DNA from 4 places in the Glaciimonas sp. OK215 genome. Region 3 is predicted to be linked to each of the others. Evidence: predicted binding sites of a transcription regulator. Region 3 holds the regulator's gene; each other region holds the start of a gene.
What was found. The regulator FNR, encoded in region 3, switches genes on or off when oxygen is low (the NO sensors DNR and NnrR bind a similar motif). The targets are predictions, from matches to a motif close to TTGATNNNNATCAA.
Positions count from the first base shown of each region.

Region 1: the regulator FNR is predicted to act here: its motif matches at 1,918-1,931, upstream of oxc (oxalyl-CoA decarboxylase).
Region 2: the regulator FNR is predicted to act here: its motif matches at 3,650-3,663, upstream of AC3CHX_RS00535 (OmpW/AlkL family protein).
Region 4: the regulator FNR is predicted to act here: its motif matches at 2,958-2,971, upstream of AC3CHX_RS32065 (universal stress protein).

Region 1 covers NZ_CM173544.1:1,790,531-1,796,164, forward strand. The annotation lists gene frc (formyl-CoA transferase) at 1-92, opposite strand, end outside; gene oxc (oxalyl-CoA decarboxylase) at 125-1,855, opposite strand; gene AC3CHX_RS08105 (Crp/Fnr family transcriptional regulator) at 1,994-2,602, shown strand; gene AC3CHX_RS08110 (HepT-like ribonuclease domain-containing protein) at 2,721-3,086, opposite strand; gene AC3CHX_RS08115 (nucleotidyltransferase family protein) at 3,083-3,373, opposite strand; gene AC3CHX_RS08120 (hypothetical protein) at 3,925-4,104, shown strand; gene AC3CHX_RS08125 (histone deacetylase family protein) at 4,281-5,225, opposite strand; gene AC3CHX_RS08130 (tautomerase family protein) at 5,231-5,425, opposite strand; gene ppc (phosphoenolpyruvate carboxylase) at 5,496-5,634, opposite strand, start outside.
Region 2 covers NZ_CM173544.1:111,830-117,463, forward strand. The annotation lists gene minC (septum site-determining protein MinC) at 1-346, opposite strand, end outside; gene AC3CHX_RS00515 (hypothetical protein) at 446-652, opposite strand; gene AC3CHX_RS00520 (Lrp/AsnC family transcriptional regulator) at 633-1,079, opposite strand; gene AC3CHX_RS00525 (saccharopine dehydrogenase family protein) at 1,266-2,357, shown strand; gene AC3CHX_RS00530 (M29 family metallopeptidase) at 2,428-3,489, opposite strand; gene AC3CHX_RS00535 (OmpW/AlkL family protein) at 3,723-4,334, shown strand; gene AC3CHX_RS00540 (hypothetical protein) at 4,590-5,108, shown strand.
Region 3 covers NZ_CM173544.1:2,603,468-2,609,101, forward strand. The annotation lists gene AC3CHX_RS11740 (NAD(P)-dependent alcohol dehydrogenase) at 1-442, opposite strand, end outside; gene AC3CHX_RS11745 (universal stress protein) at 577-1,428, opposite strand; gene AC3CHX_RS11750 (universal stress protein) at 1,490-1,933, opposite strand; gene fnr (fumarate/nitrate reduction transcriptional regulator Fnr) at 2,127-2,891, shown strand; gene AC3CHX_RS11760 (hypothetical protein) at 2,902-3,126, opposite strand; gene AC3CHX_RS11765 (FixH family protein) at 3,155-3,694, opposite strand; gene ccoG (cytochrome c oxidase accessory protein CcoG) at 3,712-5,112, opposite strand; gene ccoP (cytochrome-c oxidase, cbb3-type subunit III) at 5,145-5,634, opposite strand, start outside.
Region 4 covers NZ_JBYMEG010000004.1:293,397-299,030, reverse strand. The annotation lists gene AC3CHX_RS32080 (FtsX-like permease family protein) at 1-196, shown strand, start outside; gene AC3CHX_RS32075 (MFS transporter) at 210-1,478, opposite strand; gene AC3CHX_RS32070 (MgtC/SapB family protein) at 1,570-2,835, opposite strand; gene AC3CHX_RS32065 (universal stress protein) at 3,034-3,471, shown strand; gene AC3CHX_RS32060 (hypothetical protein) at 3,532-3,729, shown strand; gene AC3CHX_RS32055 (bacteriohemerythrin) at 4,070-4,507, shown strand; gene AC3CHX_RS32050 (universal stress protein) at 4,636-5,073, shown strand; gene AC3CHX_RS32045 (NAD(P)H-dependent oxidoreductase) at 5,188-5,634, shown strand, end outside.

The sequences.
Region 1 (5,634 bases), 810 kb from region 3:
GCGCCGAACCAGGCCAGCAGCTGGGTGCAGGCGGGGCCGGCTTGCACGTGGGTGAAATCGATAATCTTGATTCCGTCTAGTGGCTTGCTCATGATGGATAATTTCCTTTATGACGTTAAATGGCTTATTTCTTGGTCGCGCTGCTTTGCGGATTCAGATTGGTCAGGCGGCCGCTCTCGGTGCCCGCTGCTTCGTCGATGACGGCGTTGATGAGCGCCGGTTTGCCTGCCGCGATCGCTGCGGTCAAGGCCTGCGTCATTTCAGCCGGCGTGGTGACGTGGTAACCGATGCCGCCGAAGGCTTCGATCATCTTGTCGTAGCGCGCGCCCTTGACGAACACGGTCGGGGCGACGTCTTTGCCGCCGGTCGGGTTGACGTCGGTGCCGCGGTAGACGCCGTTGTTGTTGAAGATCACGGAGACGATCGGCAGCTCGTAGCGGCAGATGGTCTCGAGTTCCATGCCGGAAAAGCCGAAGGCGCTGTCGCCTTCGATGGCCACCACCGGCAGGCCGCTGGTGACCGCCGCGCCGATGGCATAGCCCATGCCGATGCCCATGATGCCCCAGGTGCCGGAGTCGAAGCGTTTGCGCGGCTGGTACATGTCGATGATGCTGCGGGCGTAATCGAGGGTGTTGGCGCCTTCGTTGACGACGTTGATGTCCGGGCGGGTCTTGAGCACGTCGCGGATCGCGCGCAGGGCGCTGTGGAAGTTCATCGGCGACGGATTCTGGTCGAGGGTGGCCGCCATCTTCGCCAGGTTTTTCTGTTTGCGTTGGGCGATCGCGCCGGTCCATTCGACGCCGGGCTTGCTGAAACCGGCATCGATGCCGGCCAGCAGCGCCGCTACGCAGGAGCCGATGTCGCCGATCACGGGTGCTGCGATCGCCACGTTGCTGTCGATTTCGGTGGGCGAGATGTCGATCTGGATGAATTGTTTCGGTGCACCCCAGGTTTTACCCTTGCCGTGGGCCAGCAGCCAGTTCAGGCGGGCGCCGATCAGCACCACGACGTCGGCTTCGGCCAACACGAAGGAGCGGGCGGCGGCGGCCGATTGCGCATGCGTGTCGGGCAGCAGGCCTTTGGCCATCGACATCGGCAGATACGGGATGCCGGTTTGTTCGATCAACGCACGGATGTCGGCGTCGGCCTGGGCGTAGGCCGCGCCTTTGCCGAGCAGGATCAGCGGACGCTTGGCGCCTTTCAGCAGGTCGAGCGCACGCTGGACCGATTCCGGCGCCGGGAGTTGACGCGGTACCGGGTCGACCACGCGCACCAGCGATTGTTTGCCGCGTGCGGCGTCGAGCGACTGCGCCAGCAATTGCGCCGGCAGGTCCAGATAGACGCCGCCGGGACGGCCGGACACGGCCGCACGAATCGCGCGCGCAATGCCGATGCCGATATCTTCGGCCTTGTTGATGCGGTAGGCGGCTTTGGCGTACGGCTTGGCCGCATTCAGTTGATCCATTTCTTCGTAATCGCCTTGTTGCAGGTCGACGATTTCGCGTTCGCTGGAGCCGCTGATGAGGATCATCGGGAAGCAGTTGACGGTGGCATTGGCCAGCGCTGTCAGGCCGTTCAGGAAGCCGGGGGCGGACACGGTCAGGCAAATCCCCGGCTTTTGCGTCATGTAGCCGGCGATGGCCGCCGCATTGCCGGCGTGTTGTTCGTGCCGGAAGCCGATGAAGCGCATTCCTTCGGCCTGGGCCAGGCGCGCCAGGTCCGTGATCGGAATGCCGACCAGGCCGAAGATGGTGTCGATGTCGTTGTGTTTCAGGGCGTCGATGACCAGGTGGAAGCCGTCGGTCAGGGCGCCTGTGGGGGTCTGGAATTCTTCTGGTTGCAGGTCGTTTTTCATGATGAAATCTTTTTCTCCGTTTCAAGTGGAGCCATCATAGCGAGCCGCCCCTGCAGCGCTCATTGACCGCGGTCAATTTTCGACGCATTATGTTTGCCATCTTTCATCCAGCCGTTTTCCTCCCGGCGTTCTCTTCCCATGTCGTCAGTCGATCATCATCCCGAACGCAATGTCATCCGCGTCCAGCTCAAGCAGAATGTGGTTTTGAAAGGCTTGAACGAACGTGAAATCATGGAGTTGGAGCCGCACCTGACGGTGGTGGAGTGCCAGAAAGGCGACTTCCTGCTGCATCAGGGAGTGCACGAGATGGAGCAGTATTTCGTCCTCGATGGCATTTTGAAGCGGGTGGTGGCCAATCAGCAGGCCAAGGAGATGATCCTGCGTTTTTCGCATAGCCGCGACATGGAGACCAGTTATGCGGCCTGGCGCCTGAAGACGCCGACGCCGTACAGCATCGTGTGCGTGACCAAGGCGCGCGTGGTGAAACTGCCTCTGCCGCAGTGGGTGGCTTTCATCGAGACCCATACGCCGGTCAAACAGGCGTTCGAGTATGAGGTGATGCGCCTGATGAGTGAAATCATGGCGCATACGATTACGCTTCACTTGCTCGATGCGCCGGGGCGTGTGCATCGCTTCCAGAGGAAACATGCGGATCTGTTTGATCTCATTCCTAAAAAGGAACTCGCTTCTTATCTGAATATCTCGCCGGAGACGCTTTCCAGGTTGAAGCATCAAGGGAAAATTTGAGGGGCACAGTGTTCCGACCTATTAAAGTCGAAAACATGATCGTACATCTTCTATGTCGACGCTTCGCCAGCATGAGGGCGCTCGGTACATTTGTAGGCGTATAAAACAAGTCCGTTTTTCACGGTGCTTCCTTGTCGGCATCTTCACGAATGGCAGGTAGACGCTCCAACAACTGCGGCAAGGCCGTCTGCACGGTCTCCCACACCATATCGAGATTGATATCGAAGTACCCATGCGCGACGCGATTGCGCATTCCCTTCATGCTCCGCCACGGCAAGTCTGGGTGTTGTTCGAGGAAGTCACCGTAGTTCTGTAGCAGCTTCGTTGCAGCTTCGCCAATGATGACGATATTCAGGATCACGGCTTGCTGAGTACGCTTGTCCATAAGGAAATCATCCTTGCCAATACCCTCGATGTAGCTGCACGCCTGCCGTGCCGCTTCCAGCATGTGTTCGAGATAGTCGGGTAGGCGGTTCTCACTCATACAGGGAGGGCCTCTGCAAGCACCTGAGCACGGAACTTCGACGGCAAGTCGCCGGGTGTTAGCAAATCGACCGGTACGCCGAGGAGTTCTTCCAATTCGACTTGCAGGCCTCCAAGGTCAAATAGGGTTGCACCGGGCAAGGCGTCCACCAGCAAATCAAGGTCGCTGCCGTCTCGGTCATCGCCATGCAGGGCGGAGCCGAACACGCGAGGGTTGGCCGTGCGGAAGCGAGCGGCTGCTTCGCGCACCATGACACGCTTTGATTCAAGTGCCACAGATGGTTTCATTTCGGATTTCCTTGTGGAGCGATGACGTATGTATAGACCATATCTCAATTGTCCATAAACTTAAACTCTATGGAGTATTTCTTCAGAGTTAACGTCGGCACGACGCGGGCCGCAGCTTTCGCACGGCGATCAAAATCGTGGGCAACTAAGATGCCGCGCACTATTTTGCCACGGGCCTATCAATGCTTTCGACTTTCATGACCTGTTTTTGACTTTAATTGCGAGGAATATACAGCGAAAGTCATGCCTGTCTATTAATAATGCAAAATACCCTGCACCGGCAATCTCCCGGTCGTCCCTGCAACACTTTGCGCAAGGGTACACGGCGTAATCCAGTAGCCAGCCCGGATTACCTCGTCGACCATCTTTGCGACTGGCTGATTCGACTCTTTCTGAATGCCGAATCGGCCCGACTGTAAAAACTTCCCCCAGGTCCGTCATGGTATTCATATCGCCCATATCAGATATGGGAACTCCTGATTGGAAATGCACATCCTTTGCAGGTATATTGCGCTGCAACAAAGGAATTCTAATTGACTAGGAGTGCGTTTATGTTTGCAGCGACGAGAGCCATACTAACCGGAAACAAGGGCGGCCAAAATGCCCCGCAGCGCAAGCGTATTACGCTTGACTCGATCCTGGCTGTGTTGTTCGCAGTCAAGTTGCGCGAATCGCTTGACGCGAAGATCGCGGGCGACAAGTCAGACGCTGCCTGGACCTGGGGCCTGTAAGACAAGCAATGAGTAAGATTACGCCATAGATTTACAGGTAACGGATGAAGGGCGTAATCCTCTGTCTCAATGACTCAGCAGCACCACCTTTGGTGCAAACAGCAATATTTTGACGGGCCACGCAACGCCGCATCAGTTCAGGCTGAGAACACGGCATTCCAGATGGCTGGAGCAGGCTACGCTCCCATCAACGCCCGCATATGCGCAGCCGTCCCGCTCGCCAGGCCATCCAGACTATATCCGCCCTCAAGAATCGAGACAATGCGCCCGTCGCACGACGCATCGGCGATACGCATTAACCGTTCGGTAATCCAGTAAAAATCCTCATCCTCAAGATTCAATCCAGCCAGCGGGTCCAGGCGGTGGGCATCGAAGCCGGCCGAGATGATCAGGAGCTCGGGATTGAAGCGGCGTAGCGCCGGCAGCATTTCAGCTTCAATCCGGGATCGGAACAGTGCCGAATCGCAGCCGCGGGGCAATGGCAGGTTGACGATATTCCGGTTCACGCCGGTTTCCGATTCGGCACCGGTACCGGGATAAAAAGGCGCCTGGTGGCTGGATGCATAAAACAGTTCGGGCCGATTGTAAAAAGCCGCCTGGGTGCCGTTTCCATGATGCACGTCGAAGTCGACCACCGCCACGCGTTCCAGCCGGTAGGCATCGACCGCATAGGCTGCGGCGATCGCGGCCTGATTGAAAATGCAGAATCCCATCGCCCTGGCCGCTTCCGCATGATGACCACAGGGACGGGTGGCGCAGAAGACCTTGCGGATGTCCGCGTCGGCCGCGCTGTCCATCACCGCATCAACGCCCGCGCACGCTGCGCCGACACAGCGCAGCACGGCTTGCCACGAGCCCGGCGACATGACCGTATCGCCGCCGTCGAGCGCCACGTAGCCGTGTTGCGGAGCAAGCTGCGCGACCTCTTCGATATATGCCGGAGCGTGGATCAATTGCAGCTGGTCGCGGGTGCCCATCGGCGCATCGCGCCATTCCAGGGCCGCGAATTCGGGCGCATGCAGCGCGCGCAATACTGCCTTCAGACGGTCCGGCGATTCCGGATGACCTGGGCCGGGGCGATGTTCCAGGCATGCCGCATGAGAGTAGACCAGGGTCGTCATGGCGTTCAGTCCGCCCACCGTTTGCCGGTGTTCGCCCAATCCTCGCATCCGGCATCCTGGAAAGCGATGCCCGCCGATTCGGCGCCACAGGCCGGGGCCGCACAGTTCGCCTCGGTCATGGCCGTGACGAAGGCGCGCTTTGGTTCGAACCTGCGGCCGTCAAATAACTCTTCAAATAATTGCACATCGGTGCTGGACATGGGTTTCCTTTACGGTTGCTTTGCGTTTAATCCGGGGCTGCTCCATATGGACGCCAAGGAAATGCCGGCGCTATCCGGTATTCCGCAAGCCGGCCGCGATCCCATTGATGGTCAAATGGATGGCGCGATGTACGCGCTCATCGGTTCCGGCCAGCCGATGCCGCTTCAGCAATTCGACCTGCAAATGATTCAGCGGATCAAGATAAGCA
Region 2 (5,634 bases), 2.5 Mb from region 3:
GAGTGGCGGGCTCCGTGCGTGGCGCGACCACCGTGTCGATACTTAGGCCGTTGGCAATGATTGCCGCCTGCATCTCTTCCGGAGCATTGCGTACGGCAACCGCGTTGAGTTGATATGTTTTCAGCAAGCTGATGAGAGCGCCCCAGTCAATCTGGCGCTGCTCGGGTGCCAATGAGGCAATATCAATTACCGCAAATTCATTGTCGAAAAAATCAGCCATGCCGCCCGTCATCTCCTTTAATGCGGTATCCAGTAACACCAGATCCGAATCATGGAGAATGACTGAAACCGCCACGACCGTTGCTATTTTTATCTCAATTGGCTTACGTGTCTTGTTGTTTGGCATAAAGCAGCAGATTGAATAAGCGAACCAGAGTGCAGCCAGAAGCAGCAGACGAATCGCGAATAGGGTTAGGAATCGGTTTGGCTTGCATTAAATGACGCATCAGAATTTTTCGGAATGAACGATCTTACCAAATCCTTGCGGGATAGCAAAAAAACGCCTGTCAGGCTGTTGGATTCGCAACGGACTGGCGATAAAGCTGATCGCGCAGGCGGCTTGCCCGTTCCGCACTTGTTGCGGGTGAGTTTTATTCCAGGCAGCGGTAGTTGCGTCGCCAACCGCCATCATTTCAAATGGCGCTGCGGTCAATTCTGTTACTCAAAATGATCGAGGTCGATGTTTGTCTAACGCCTTCAATCGCACCTATCTGATCCAGCAACCGGTCCAGTATGCTGGTCGACTGGCAGCGTAATGTCAGCATATAGTCGATCATCCCGCTGACGGCACACAAGGTTTCGACCTCGGGCATTTTCTGCAGCATGTTGACCAGTGTGGCGGCACTCCCAGGATTCATCGAGATTCCGACGTAGGCCCGTACCGCGGGTTGATATAGCGTCTGATTGAGTCGCACGCTATAGCCGGCAATCACCCCCTGCTTTTCCAACGCGCCGATACGCGCGATCGCGGTCGTCCGCGCAATCCCGACCCGCTTGGCAATGGTTGCCATCGGCAGGCGTGCGTCATCCATCAGCAAGGCCAGGATTTTATTGTCAATTTCGTCCAGGTTTTGTTTCATGCAGTACGTTCTGTCTGATTCAGTGGTCGTTATGTATCGTAATCATGCAATGTGACGATAACTTGCTATCTATTAGCTGACAAGCATTGAATTTACAATTTCCGTCAGGCGTCGAGCCGAGTTTGACTGCCACAGGTGGTTATTACAGACATTAACAATGCAATCATAAAGATACGAGAGACAACCATGACCACTAAACTAATTCTTTTGGGTGCCGGAAAAATCGGTGACGCCATTCTCAATTTGCTGTCCCACACCGGCGATTACATGGTGACGGTGGCCGACCGCGATCCGCTGCGCCTGCAAGCCGTCAGAGAGGCCGCCTTTCCCAACGTCCAGGTAGTCGAGGCCGACATCTCCGATCCGATGACGGTGACGCATCTGATCGAGGGCCATGCCGTCACTTTGTCTGCTTGCCCTTATTTTTTGACACCGGTGATTGCCGCTGCCGCTAAAACAGCCAAGTCGCATTATTTTGATTTAACCGAAGACGTTGCAAGCACCCGTTTCGTCAAGCAACTGGCTGAAGATTCTGTCACGGCGTTTGTGCCGCAGTGTGGCCTGGCACCGGGTTTCATTTCGATCGTCGCCAATGATGTGGCCAGCCGTTTTGAACAGTTAAGAGACATCCACATGCGCGTCGGCGCACTACCGACTTATCCCAGCAACGCGCTTAAATACAATCTGACGTGGAGCACCGATGGACTGATCAATGAGTACTGCAATCCCTGCGAAGCGATTGTCGATGGCAGTTTGCGTGAAACGTCGCCGCTTGAAGAAATCGAACGTTTTTCTCTGGATGGCATAGATTACGAAGCGTTTAATACCTCCGGCGGGCTAGGAACGTTGTGTGAAAGCCTGGCCGGAAAAGTACAAAATCTGAATTACAAAACAGTCCGTTATCCGGGGCATCGGGATATCGTAAAAGTCCTGGTGCGCGATTTGCAATTAGGTCAGCCGGAGCGCCGCCATATTCTTAAAGAAGTGATGGAAGCATCGATCCCGATCACCAAGCAGGATGTGGTGCTGGTATTCGTCACCGTCTGCGGCATACGTGACGGTCGGCTGGAACAAGAGACCTACGCCAAAAAAATATACAGCCAAAAAGTGAATGGCCAGTTGTTGTCGGCGATTCAGTTGACGACAGCATCCGGCATCTGCACTATGGTGGATCTGGTGGTACAAGGAAAGTTACCCAATCATGGCTTGGTACGCCAGGAGGACACCCGCCTGGATGATTTTCTGTCCAATCGTTTTGGCCGTTATTACGCTGCTTGATATAAGAAAGTGGTGCTGAGCCAGGCTTGGATGCATGGCGGGATGTATCCGCAACGGAGCACCAGCACCATCAGACCTGCCAGGCGCCGTTTCTATACACAACATCATCATCAAGGTAGACGGCATCCGTTACCGCAAAGACGTCAATGTGATATCTGGCGTCAGCGCGCTTGATATGGGTTTTGTTGTAGACCCCGTGTTTGGCGCCGAGCGACAGGTGGATGCCGCACATCCGCTCGTAGGTACCAATATCGCTGACCATCCGTTCCCGTGAAAAAGCACGGTTCATCCCAAAGCCAAGTTCACGTAGCCACACCTCACCCTCATCGGCCCGGATATTCGCGAGCACCTGGTCGAAATCGGGGGTGGAATCGATCACGCCGCTCACCCGGCCTTTGGTGACCACCAGCGTGATGGGTTTCTCTGGTTTGTTGACCCGGAATGAAGTGTCGCCAAAAACAAAAATACGCACGCGTCCGTTCACGGCCTCCAGGTCTTGCGCTTCGGTGAAAACCTCGCCGATGGGGAATTGGCCGCCAACGTTGTTCATGGCGCTGTAGTCGCCTATGTTCAGTTTGGCCGACTCGAACGGAGATGCAAAGACCAGGCGTTCGCCGCCGCTGTCGACCGCTCCGGAACGTGCGCGATCAATGCGCGTCTTCAGCGCGTAGCCAACGTCACGGTAATACGCGGGGTCATACGCCAGTGACTCGATGTAGTAGAGCGCTTGCGGCCACGGCATGCGCGAAAGATGCGGATGTTCTATCACCTTGAGCGACCGCTTGAAGAGTTCGACGCGTATGCGGAAAGCCTCCAGACGAAAATTGGTTGATTGAATCAGTATCACCAAATCGCTGGCCTCAAGCGGCGCAAAAGCGGCGAGGACAGCTTCTGGCGAGACCGCATCAAAGTCGATGAATGTCGCTGTTGGCAGACAGCGCCGGTAGGCCTCCGTCAGGGCAACTGCGAGATCACAGCGCGCATCCGATACCACCACGGCGGCACGCGGGTGCGCATGCTGGATCGCAATTGAAAGAATATCGCGCAGATGTTTTTCCGCAGCATCAACCGCCTCCCTGGCTATGGTGCCGGAGGGGCGCTTCGAGGGTTCTTCGTTCGCAATTGGGATCATCGTCAATTTATCGCATCGGGGTATAGGAAACACCACACACACAGGACTAGGTTTTCAAGGCTATGCCATTTCCTGGTGGAGCAGCATTTTAATCGACAACCAGGGGTTTGCCGCCATACGCGCTAATTTACCGAGTGCGCGACGCTGCGCTGACGATGGTTTGATTTACATCAAATTAAATTTAGCCGCCTTCCTTTAACGTGCAGCAAGCATGAACAACACAGGGATGGAAAATGAAAAAAACAGCTTTATTAGTAGCCTTATCGGCACTCGGTATTTTCGCTGGAAATGCGCTGGCGCAGGAGAGTCCATGGCAAGTACGGGTGCGCGCTGCCTACCTCAAGCCTGCGGACAAGTCGGATCCGGTCGGCGGTGTCGGCGCATCCGATCGTTTGCACGTCAATGCCAAGACCATACCGGATGTCGACATTTCTTACTTCTTTACGCCGAACTGGGCAACCGAACTGGTCCTGACCTACCCGCAAAAGCAGGATGTCTCGCTGGATGGCAAAAAGATCGGCAGCTTCAAGCATTTGCCGCCGACCTTGACGCTGCAATACCACTTCCTGCCGCAAGCGCAGTTCAGCCCCTATCTTGGTGCCGGGCTCAACTACACCCGCATTTCCAGCGTCGATCTGCTGGATGGCACCGGCCGCCTGAATAAGGACAGCTGGGGTCTGGCATTGCAGGCAGGGGTTGACTACAAGCTCGATAAAAACTGGTCATTGAATCTGGACGTAAAAAAGCTGCAGATTCACAGCGATGTCTACGCTGGCGGGCAGAAAATCAGTCTCGTCAAGATCGATCCGTGGCTGATCGGCATGGGGGTCGGCTACCGCTTTTAAACAGGATATCAGTAGGTGTGGGCTCGGCGTTGGCACATGTGTCAATCAGCGTGTGAACATTTCCAGATATCAGCCCCCGTTTTGCCAGCAGGACCTCTCGAAGTACGGTCATGGCAGTGCTATGTTGCAATTGCGCTGGAAATAGTCAACGCTGATAGATGGAAAAAAATGGACGCTGATTAACAATTCCAAGGATTCATCAGTGGTACCGGGAGTAATAGCAGAATTAACGACGTCAAGCAATTGGATGAGTTGGTGGCACGAGCCAATCTGAAGTATCCAGTCTATCTGATGTTGCGGCGCGGACAGAGTTCGCAAGGCGCACAGATTAATCCGAGCGGGCTTCAGCCGCCGCCCATAGCCGTCAACCGTCAGAGCTCCTTGGCTACTGCCATAGCCGCAGCCAAGGCGGCAGCCATTCGCGAGCAGGAATTTCTAAAGCCAGTTGCACAAATGCCGAAAACTGCGCCATTCGGTTACAGTGAAGGTCCAAATGGGAGAACTTTGCTTTACCATCAGAAGTGCCCGGCAGGAGATTCGAGTAAATGGCAATTTGCGGTACTTGTGAATGGTGGCGTGTTGAACGGTGGGCACAGTTATGGATGCTGGCTGAAATATAAAGAGAAAAATCAGATCAAATATCCTGGAGATTCCATAAAAATCTGCCTCATAGGCAGAGGCGAATCCGGGGCAATTTCCATTGGAAATGCCTGCTTGTTCACGGATGCAGTAGATATCCTTAAATGGATACCGACGCCACGAGCATTTGAATAATTTTCATTAGTCCCCCGGTTTGAGCGAAATTTTTCCCTTACAAAGCACCTTGAGGATTCGTTCAGCGTGGCTTTTTATAGCCAAGATACAGATGTATTGGGTTTTGTCTGTTACAGATCGACTATAGCCTATGCTGCGCTCAGCACAACAGCCCATCCCTTTCCGTCACACGGAGTTGTCCATAATGGACTGCGAACAGCCGAGCCAGATCTGCGGTAGAAAAAGGACTGGAGGTCAACGTATGTTCTTCGATTGCTACCTGGGGGGGATTTTGGATGCCGGAAATTCGCACGACAAGAAGAACAGCTGCAAATCTTCCGTTGGGCAAGGGGGAGCTGGAACCGTAGATCTGGTAATCGCCCTCAATCCGAGGGTTCGGGGGTGCTGGTGGCTCGTAGCCGGTATCAATACTTTTCATCGTGATCTCTTTCGTAGATGGTCCTCAACTATACCGGAAAATGTTAATTTTTAATTAATCAAATTTGATCAATAATTTTCGATTGATCAAGCATAGTTCCACGACTTT
Region 3 (5,634 bases):
CCTGCTCATCCGTGAGTCCGTCCGGAATCGGTTCGAGATTCGACATCGCGTGCGGCACCAGCAGGTATTCCGCCTGAGAGCCGTCTATCGTGTTGCCGAAGCGCCAGCCGCCGGCCGCCTTGCCGCCGCATTGGGACTGATGACCGTCGAGACAAGGATGGCATTGTCCGCACGGGGTAATCGCACCGACGATCACCCGTTGTCCGACCGAATATCCACTCACGCCCGCGCCCAATTCTTCGATCACTCCCACCGGCTCATGACCGATAGTGCGCCCCGCCTCAACCGGATATTCCCCCTTGAGGATATGCACATCGGTGCCGCAGATCGTGGTGGTGGTTATTTTGATTACCGCCTCGCCGGGACCGGCAACCGGTACGGGCTTTTCCTCGAGCGCGATCTTGCCCGGACGGAGGAACACTGCTGCTTTCATGGTACGCATCGCAATTCTCCTGAAAACCTGCATGATGATGTCTGTGCGCACTGCCTCTGTTGCCGCGCCGACACGGGCGATGCCGATCCGCACGGGATTGCCAACTGCAGTATCGACACCTCATTGACGTGGCCGCCACGGCCTTAATGCGACATCAACACCGCTACGGCGGCCTCTTCCAGCACCACACGGGTGGCGCCGCCGAGCAACATCCCCCGCCAGCGCTGATGCGCAACGCAGCCCATCACGATCACGTCGGCAGACAGGTCGGCCGCGAGCGCCAGCAGCGTGTGCCCGGCATCGTCTGCGACCGTGCGCCGAACCAGTTCAACCGTGATGTGGTGGCGAGCCAGATAAGCGGCCATCTCGGCGCCCGACTCTTCACATTGCGGATCCGGACCAGAGGCAGGATTGACGATGGCGAGTTGAACCTGGTTCGCCTGTTTTAGCAATGGCATGGCACTCCTGACTGCGCGCGAAGCCGCCATGCTCCCATTCCATGCAATCAGCACCCGCCCGCCAATGCAGGAGACCGGCCCGGCAGAAGGGACAATCAAGACCGGGCATTCGGCGTTAAGTGTCACGTATTCCGGAAAATCGACCTTCGCAGTCAGGGATTGATCGTCGGTGTCGCTCTGGCCGAGAACGATCAGATCGACATACAGGCCCAGCATGCTGATGGCAGCCGCGGCCTCGTCATCGATCAGCCGCTTTTCATAAGAAGTCACGCCGATTGCGCGCACCAGCGTGTCAAATTTCTCGAGCGCGGCGTGCGCACGCTGCCGCAGCGTGTCCAGATAGTCGGCTTTATAGGACGCCAGATTGCTGCCGTCCCGGCCGGAAAGTAGCGGCCGGTGCAGTGATCGGGATAGCCCTGTGACAGCAACGCCGATGAGGTGGGCATTTTCATGTAACGCCATTTTTGCGGCGACTTCAATCCGCAAGTCAAGATGCGCCGACTTGTCGACATGCACCAGAATGATTTTGTAGGACATCTGAACGCTCCTGCTTTGGTCGAGCCTAATGATCGCGCTTGAATCGATGCATCACCAGCGGTCAGGCCGATGCCTTGTACACGATCACAGGAATGCGGGAATAAGCCAGGACCTTCTGTGTCTCGCTGCCCAACAGCAATTTACTCACGCCCTTTCTGCCATGCGACGCCATGAAAATCACATCGCAGTGGTGCTGCTCGGCGGTCTTGACGATTTCCTGAGCGCACCAGCCCTTTGGACAATAGACTTCGCACGCCACGTCGGCTTGCTTCGCCAGATCCGCGATTTTTTGCACATTTTCTTCCGCTTGCTGCTCGACCGCATCTGTCAGCAAACGCAGATCTTCAGCGCCGCCCATCGTCGAGACCGGGAAATAGGAATAGATTTCGGCAACCGACAAGCCGATGATCTTGCTGCCGTTGCTCTTGGCAAATTCGACTGCCGCCTGAACAGTCTTGTCCGACAGATCGGAGCCGTCGGTCGCCAACAATATGGTCTTGAACATGATGTCCTCAGGTGCGGGAAAAGAATCCGATGAGAAGATCCTATGCCTGTTCTCCTCAGGACTTTTTGACATGGATCAAATGGCACGCAATGCGTGGGCAGCGGCGTTGCGCTGCGTTTGTATGTATTCCGCATTTAGAGTACATTCGCCTTAGCCATCACTACAATGTTGAATAATCACAACAATTACCACTATGAGCCAGCCGCTTTCCTATACCGCGTCGCCAGCCTTGAATGTCGGTGCATTAAAGGCAAGTTGCGCCAATTGCAGCTTGCACCACTTATGCCTTCCCATGGGGCTGGACGATGCGGACATCAACCGGCTCGACCAGGTTGTCGGACGCCGCCGTCGCATCTTGCGAGACGAGGGCCTGTACCGAATGGATGACCCGTTCACAAATCTGTATGCCATCCGGTTTGGGCATTTCAAGACTTATCAGATCAATCCTAGCGGCGAGCAACAGGTCACCGGTTTCCAGATGGCTGGCGAATTGCTGGGCATGGATGCGATCAGCGGCGACCGGCACCAATGCGACGCGGTTGCGCTGGAGGATAGCGAGGTCTGTGAGATTCCGTTCTCGCGCCTGGAAGAGCTGTTCGGCCACATCCCGATGCTGCTGCGTCATTTTCACAGAATCATGAGCCAGGAAATCACGCGCGAGCAGAATGTGATGCTACTACTGGGAAATATGCGCGCGGAACAGCGCTTTGCGGCTTTTCTGGTGAATCTGTCATCGCGCTATGCGGCGCGCGGTTATTCGTCCACCAGTTTCCAGTTGCGGATGTCGCGCGAGGACATCGGCAATTATCTGGGACTGACCATCGAGAGCATTAGCCGGTTGCTGTCCCGGTTCAAGAAGCAGGGCTGGCTCAAAGTCGATAAGCGTGAGCTGCAACTGCTCGATCCGGCGATGTTAAGAGCGCTGGCGGCCGGCACGGAAAACTGCAGCCCGATGTAACGCTTCCACTTCAGAACGGCGGGCCGCGCTCGTCCGGCACGCTGAACAGGTAATGCGTCAGCATGCTCGCCAGCGAACAAAAACTCCAGAAGAAGAAAAAGCCGATCGTGTAGCCGGCTATCGGCGGCAGAGCATGTTGGCCGCCGAGACGTAACAAATCCGCCGGATCGAAGAGCGAAAAAAAACAGCCTTCTGCGACCATCGCCACCAGAAAAGACGGCCAAAGTATATTCATCACGTATCGCAACATGGTCTCCCCTCTTTCATTCGGCGGGCGGTAAATCGGCCTTGAGGGCGATCATCTGCTGCTGCGGCCAGTTCCAGGAGCCGCTCAAACGCCAGTCGCGCCGTTCCCCCTCAACCAAGATCTCCCAGCGGGCCCTTTCCAGCATCGGTAATCCGACGCTGAAATCGCCGTGCGGATTGGGTTGTGCTGCGAGCTGGAGGTCCTTTTCCGGCTGGGTCGGATGCGCCAGATGGAGCAGGATTTTCCTGGCAATGGGCGTACCGAAGCTCCGCAGCGTGCCGTTCAGCTTCCCGCTGGCAGCGTCGTAACGAGCATTCAACGACAATCCCATACCGGTCGCCACACGATCGCGCTGCAAATCCTGATTGATGGCCAGTCCCTGCTTGTAATAGTCGCCCACTACCAGCGCGTCCTGTCGCGAAAATGCCAGCCAGCCGGTATACGTGGCCGCCACGACGACCACGGCCGGGCCCAGCATCAGAAGCCATGGCCACGCCTGGGTGTACCAAGGCCGCGCAGTGTGTAGTCGATCGATTAACGGGGAAGCGGTATGCATGATTTTCTCCTTGGGACCTATTTCGGCACGAAAAATACGGCATTCTCTTGCACCTGCAGGCGCGCATCATCCAGCGCCTTCAGTTCGAACACGATTTTGTTTGAGCCGGGTTTGCCGTTGCTGTGATCGACCCGCACACGCACCGGCACCGCGCGCGAGCTGGCGCCCTCCAGTTCCACTTCATCCGGCGTGGCCAGCGCAATCGACTTGAGCCCCGAGACGGCAATCTTGTAACGGTGCGAGGTTTCCGCCGTGTTCATGATCTGCAGCCGGTACACGTTCTCGATCATGCCGTCTTCCACTTCCCGCCCCATTGCACCGCGGTCGCGAATGACATCGAGCTTGAGCGGGGTACGCATGATCAGCGTGCCAAAGAAGGCCGTTACGATCAGCAGCAGTATGCCGCTATAGATCATCACCCGCGGACGCAGCACGCGCTGCCGCATCTCTTGCAGCGACAGGTGCCCGCTGATCGCATGCTCGGTCGAATAGCGAATCAACCCTGGCGGTGCAGCGATCTTCGTCATGACCAGATTGCAGGCATCGACGCAAGCGGCGCAACCGATGCACTCATACTGCAAGCCTTGCCGGATATCGATGCCGGTGGGGCAAACCTGCACGCACATCGAGCAGTCGATGCAATCGCCCTGCGACCTGGCTGCGGCATCCTGTTTCTTCCCACGCGCGCCACGCGGCTCGCCGCGTTCCTGATCGTAGGTGATGATCAGCGTGTCCTTGTCGAACATCGAACTCTGGAAGCGCGCATACGGACACATGTATTTGCAGACCTGCTCGCGCATCCACCCCGCGTTGCCGTAGGTTGCCAACGCGTAGAACAGAATCCAGAACCATTCCCACGGCCCCAGCGCGACGTTGTGCGCCTCGCGCAACAAGGTTTGCAGCGGTGTGAAGTAGCCGACGAAGGTGCATCCGGTCCAGAGTGCAAGCGCTCCCCACAGCACATGCTTGGCGGTTTTCTTTGAGAGCCGTTCAACCGACCACGGCTGCTGGTCGAGCCGCATGCGTGCGCTGCGCGGCCCCTCGATCTTGCGCTCGATCCACATGAATACTTCTGTATACACCGTTTGCGGACAGGCGAATCCGCACCAGACCCGCCCAGCCAGGGCGGTCACCAGAAACAGGGCATACGCACAGATGATCAGCAGCACCGCAAGATAGATGAAATCCTGCGGCCACAAGACGACCCCGAAAATGTAAAACTTGCGCGCGCCCAGGTCGAACAGCACGGCCTGGCGGCCGTTCCAGTTCAGCCATGGCAAGCCATAGAACACCAGTTGCGTCAGCCACACGCATACCCAGCGCCAGATCGCATAGCGGCCCTTCGCCTCGCGCGGGTAAATCTGCGTGCGCGCGGCGTACATCTTGATGACAGACTCCTGAGGAGCGACGTTATGCATTGGAACTCACAATAAAGCCGGATGAGGGCGAATCATTTCTGGTCGAAATCCGATGTTTCATTCGATAGACTCCATACATAGGCTGCCAGCACATGGACTTTCGCCTCGCCCAGAAAGTCCTTGAATGCAGGCATCGTGTTATCGCGGCCTTTGCGGATGGTTTCCATGATGGTTTCCGCGCTACCGCCATATAACCATATCTTGTCGCTCAGATTCGGAGCGCCCATTGCCTGATTGCCGTGCCCATCCGCGCCGTGGCATCCGGCGCAGCTGCCGAATTTGGCTTTGCCAAATGCTGCCCTGATAGGATCGGAAGCCGGCGACTCCGACAAACTCAATACATAGTGCGCGACATTTTCGACATCCTTGTCCGAGCCGAGCGCCGCCGCCATGGACGGCATCTGGCCGTGGCGCCCGTACAGGATCGTGGTCTGGATCACGTTCGGGTCACCGCCATACAGCCAGTCCTTGTCAGTCAGGTTCGGGAAACCTTTGCCGCCGCGCGCATCCGAACCGTGGCAT
Region 4 (5,634 bases), on a different replicon from region 3:
GATCGCTATCCGCATGGCAATCGGCGCCCGCGAATGCGACGTGCGGCTGCAGTTTCTGCTCGAAGCCGTCATCATCTCCGGCGCCGGCTGCTTGATCGGCGTGGTCCTTGGCATCGTCGGCGATAGAGGCCCTGCGCTATCAATGAGACCTTGCAAAGCTCAATCGGTGAGCATATGTGGGCACCTTCATGTTTAACGTAGTCCATGTATCAAGTGCTGTTTTGCTCCGTATCGGGCGAATTTATCCAAGCTGCTACCGGCATGGTCGAGCGAAGCCATTCTCGTCCGACAATCACCTGTGCCACCGCTGCCAGCACGCCATTGATCAGCAGCGCGTGTCTCACGCCCAACAGACTGACCGAAATCCCGGTTAGCAGGCTGCCGAGCGAGAGGCCGCCGCGCATGGCAAGCATGTACAAGCTGACGGTCTGGCCCCGTAGTTGCGGCGGGGTATTGGCTTGAAGGAGGGTATTCGCCGAAATGTTGCTGACGCTCATCGTAATACCTCCGACAAGCAATAAGGTCGGCAGCCCCCAGAACCACGGGTTAAGCGCTGCAAGCACGAGGACTACCCCATATGCACCGGCGAACCATGAACTCAAACCGCGCCGATCGCGGTTGGCGTTAGCAAAAAGAAGTCCGATGGCGCCGAGCAGGCCACCGACGCCGAATGCACCGACGGCAGCACTGAAGTGACCGGCGTCGCCATGGAAAGCGTCTTTGACGAGTATCGGACTAAAGGTCACCAGTTGTGCACACAATAAGCTGCTCAGGAATGTTGTGAGAAGTGCGCCGCGCAGGTAGGGTATGCGCACGATTTTCAACACGTCGGCAAATAGATGGTTGCGCTCATTCACGCCGTCGGCAATCGGTGTTGGCATCCGACGCGGCAGTATCCACAGGGCGACGACGATGAACGGTATATACGATGCCGCGTTCACCATGAAGCATCCTACTGCGCCGACACTGAGCAGCAAAATTCCTGCGATGGCCGGCCCCAAAATGCGGGATAGGTTGAATTGTGTCGAATTCAATGCGAGGCCGGAAGCGATCTGCTTGTGCTCGACAATGGAGGGCACAATTGACTGAAACGAAGGCATGGAGAGCGCATCCGTGATACCGACGACCAGAGAAAGAACAATGATCATCCATGGTCTCACCACCCCGACCAGCAGTAGCACCACCAGCAATGCTGGACACAACATCTGGATTGATTGAAATTTCGCAATCACGACACGCCGGTCAGCACGGTCTGCGAGCATGCCGCCCACGAGCGTCAGAAGCCATATGGGTGCGCCCAAGGCAAACGTATCAAGTCCTATCAGGAATGAAGATGCGCCAAGGCTGAGAAGAAGCCACGGCTGGGCCACCTGCTGAGCCCAGGTGCCGATGTTGGACAGCAGGCTGGCGAACCAGAACGTAGCGAAGCGACGATTCCGTAGCAGGCTGATTGTTTCGCCCAAGGTCGTGTCTGACATAGTTGACTAAGCCGAATATTTTACGTAGCAGCGGTCTTGTGATGCGTCGCTACCCGACAACGTTGTCTGGAATATATGACCCGACGGACTATCAATATCCTCTCGGATGCAGCGCCATCGTGATTGCAAACCCCAGCCATGCCGCGCCAATCACGAACGCCAGGCCGGGAACAACCTGGGCAGCAAACACCCGGCCACCGCTACTGTAGGCAAACATTGCTTTCGATATGGTGTTGGTTGTCAGGCCAGCGAGAATGGGTACAACGGCCTCCGGGGTTCCAATTCTGCCGGAGGCAACAAACGAGGCAATGGAAGCGGCCGCGGCATGTGCATCGGCGAATCCGCCAATTGACGCAGCCGCGATAAGACCATTCGTGCCTAGCCATGCGTTTAGTCCCGCTGATATGAACAGTATCGCAGAGATCATGGCCGAGAACAGCAGCGCTGTTTTCAGACTAAATGGTCGCCCTATGTCGATGGTAAGCGACGCTTCGTGCCGGACCATTTTCACAATGAAGAATGCGGCATAGGCAATGGCTGCGACGACACTGCAAACAAGGGGGATGGCCAGCGCATACAGGGTCGCTCGGTTCGTTACGGCCAACACGATGGCCATTTGCACGATAGTGGCGACGGTCGACAAGACCGCTCCTGTTACCGCCGGGTGCATTAAAGCGGGTTCCCGATCTGCACGCGCGCCCATTGAACTTATCGTCATGGTACTGGATATGAAACCCGAAGCCAGGCCCGCGATGGGAAGACCGAAACGCGGTCCGACGCTTCTCAGCGCGATGTGGCCCGCCGCGCTGATCGCCATCATTAGAACAGCAAATTTCCAGATGGTGCGCAGGTTTAAAGCGCCAAATGGTCCGATGTAGGCATCGGGCAGGAGTGGCAACACCACCAGCGCAGAAGCGGCCAGGATGAGCGCATCAGTCAACTCCGCTTCGCTTAGCACCGAGAGAACAAAGTGATGCAGCAGGGTGCGTGCCGCGAGCAGGATCACCAGGGCCACGGCAAGGCCCGAGGCCAGCGCCGGTTCACGTGTGCATAAGCCGCCGAGCAGGAGGGTAAGCATGAGTGCCGTCTCGGTCGTCAGGCCCGGATCCTGCTGCACATTTCGCTTATAGGCTACCGCCAACAAGAGGGCCAATCCGAGCAGCAATGTCGCCAGCAGCAATTCACCACCCAGCAGCAGGCCGATGGCACCCAGGAGGGAGGTGATCGCAAAGGTACGGATCCCGGCCGGCGCGCGGAACGGCCCTTGGCCCTTGCGACGCTCACGCTCCACGCCGATCAGCAGACCAATTCCCAGGGCGATCGCCAGCTTGAACGCTAATTGGTCAGCGATGGGCATAAACAGGCCCTACCGGATATGCATGAAAGATAACAGGCCTGAAACGCAAACTGTTGCATTATTCACACCCTATTAATGGCTGACCGTTGCAAAAAGTATGCTCTCCAGATGTTGCGCACCTCTTGATCCACGTCAAAAAGCCCCGGGGAGAACAGGCATAGCATCTTCTCATCCTATTCCCCCTCGCAAGGAAACACTATGTTCAAGACCATATTGTTGGCGACCGACGGCTCCGATCTGTCGAGCAAGGCTGTCCAGGCGGCTGTTGAATTTGCCAAGAACAATGGCAGCAAGATCATCGGCCTGTCGGTTGCCGAAATCTATTCCTATTTTCCGATTCGAATGATGGGCGGAGATGAAGATCTGAAAGCGTTAAAAGATGGTGTCTCGCAGCATGCGGAAGAGAATGTCCAAGAAATCGCGGAAATGGCCAAGAAAGCCGAGGTGGTGTGCGAAGTCCATACCCCAAAAGGCTGGTGCGCCCAGGAAATCATCAAGACTGCCGAGCGACACCACTGCGATGTGATATTCATGGCCTCGCATGGCAGAAAGGGCGTGAATAAATTATTGCTGGGCAGCGAGACGCAGAAGGTCTTGGCGTATTCCAACATTCCTGTGATCGTGTACAGGGCCTAGACAGAATGTATTGACGGCAGGCGCGAATCTGCACTTGCCGCAACATGCACTGTGAGAACAATGAACGGTCACGTAATCGCGCTTGAAGTAGCTCGTCGCACAGTCTCTGACGATGCCGGGCACACGTTGCTGGCAGCTCGCTGCCAAGCAGGTTCCGACCTGTTCGTAATGGGTTACGTTGCGCATCCGCGCCGGCGAGGGGTATTGCTCGGCGGAGTTACCCGTGTGGTGCTGGAGGCCGCACCATTCCGGTATTGATATTGGATTGAGGGCGTGCTTGCTCTTCCGTGCGCCACCAATGCGCAATTTCTGGGTCATTTTTGATGTGCATCAAACGTGCCTGCAGAACTAGCAACTACCTCTGGCTACAATGTATCTAACGGTGCTTGCCGGCTGAGGCGTTGGCGCCGGTAATGACAGCTTCGTTTTGTATACCCCCGTGCAAGCCCTGCAAATTGATGGCCGGATGCCCAATTCACGATCAGGTAGCGAACTATTAAAGAACGTCCAGGGACAGTACATGGACTAGAGCCGTATTGATGCATCGAACCGGCATTGCTGGAACCTTGCTTGGCAAGGGCATAGCGCAAGGAAACGAATGATGGAAGAACTCGTATGGTCGCCACAGATGTCATTGGGCGTTCCCGCGTTGGACGACGCCCACAAGGCGTTTGTCGAAGAACTGGCGCAGCTCGTGACCGCCTCGGACCATGAATTCGGCTCCCGCCTGTTTGCGCTCATCGCCGGGATAGAACGCGATTTTCGCGAGGAAGAGGCTTTGATGGAAAAAATCGATTTTCCCGGGCTCAAGCGTCATCGCGAGCAGCATGCCAGAGTGTTGAGTGCACTCCACCATGTTATCCCGGATGTCATGCGGGGCAACTGCGCATCTGCATGGAGAGCGATTGAATTATTGCCGCAATGGTTTCTGTTCCACCTGTCGACGATGGATGCGGCATTTGCCGTTGCGCTCGATTTGGCGGGTATTCAAACGTATCTGCCCGCAAGTCCGGCTGCGCAAGTCGATATCGTTTAGCCGGTGCTGACTCCCGGGGACAAAAATAGCCGCAATGCGGTTTCGCTTTACCTGCAATGAACGAATGGAGATGCAGAAACCTGGTGCCTGACCGCCATTCACAACCTGACTGTTCCGAGGAGATAAAAATGTTCAAACATATTCTTTTGCCCACCGATGGTTCGGCAACGTCCACAAGCGCGATTAAAAGTGGCATTGCATACGCCAAGGAAAACGGTGCGAAGGTCACCGGTCTTCATGTGATTCCCGAATTTCAAGTCTTCACTTATCAGACCGAGATGTTGGGAGACACCCGGGAACAATTCGAAAGAGCAAGCATAGTGCAAGCAAAAAAATATCTTGCGGAAATTGAAGCGGCTGCCAAAGAGGCGGGTGTGACATGTGACACGCTTTACGTAACCAGTGACAGTCCGCATGAGGAGATCATCAAGACCGTGCAGGATCGAGGATGCGACCTCATTGCCATGGCCTCTCACGGCAGAAAAGGCGTGAAGCGACTTTTTCTGGGAAGTGAGACGCAGAAGGTGTTGACCCTGAGTCAGATACCGGTGTTGGTATTCCGCTAAATGGCAAGGTTCGGTCATGCGAGCAATGACGGCGCGCTCCCATGTTGAATCCGAATACGCCATAGCGACCGCCAATTGCTGGAGTAATAATCAGCGGCGTCCTACGGAGCCAACATGAGCAAACGCATTCTCTTGATACAAGGCCATCCGGATGATAAGCACCACCATCTGTGCCATGCGTTGGAAGATGCCTACGCCAGTGGCGCGACGGTAGGCGGCGGGAATGAGATCCGGCGCATCCGCGTTGCAGCGCTTGATTTTCCGCTTTTGCGCAGCCAACATGAATGGGAACACGGGGTCCTGCCTCCCGGCCTAGAGCAGGCGCAGGTAGCGATCAAGTGGGCAGAACACATCGTGTTCTTTTTTCCGCTTTGGCTAGGCGACATGCCTGCGCTGCTCAAGGGCTTTCTCGAACAAGTGGCACGCCCAGGATTCGCATTTTCAGCCGAAGGGGAAAACCCGCTTGCCCACAAGGCACTTGCCGGGCGAACAGCGCGCGTGGTCGTCACCATGGGTATGCCCACGCTGATGTATCGCTGGTATTTTCGTGCGCATAGCATT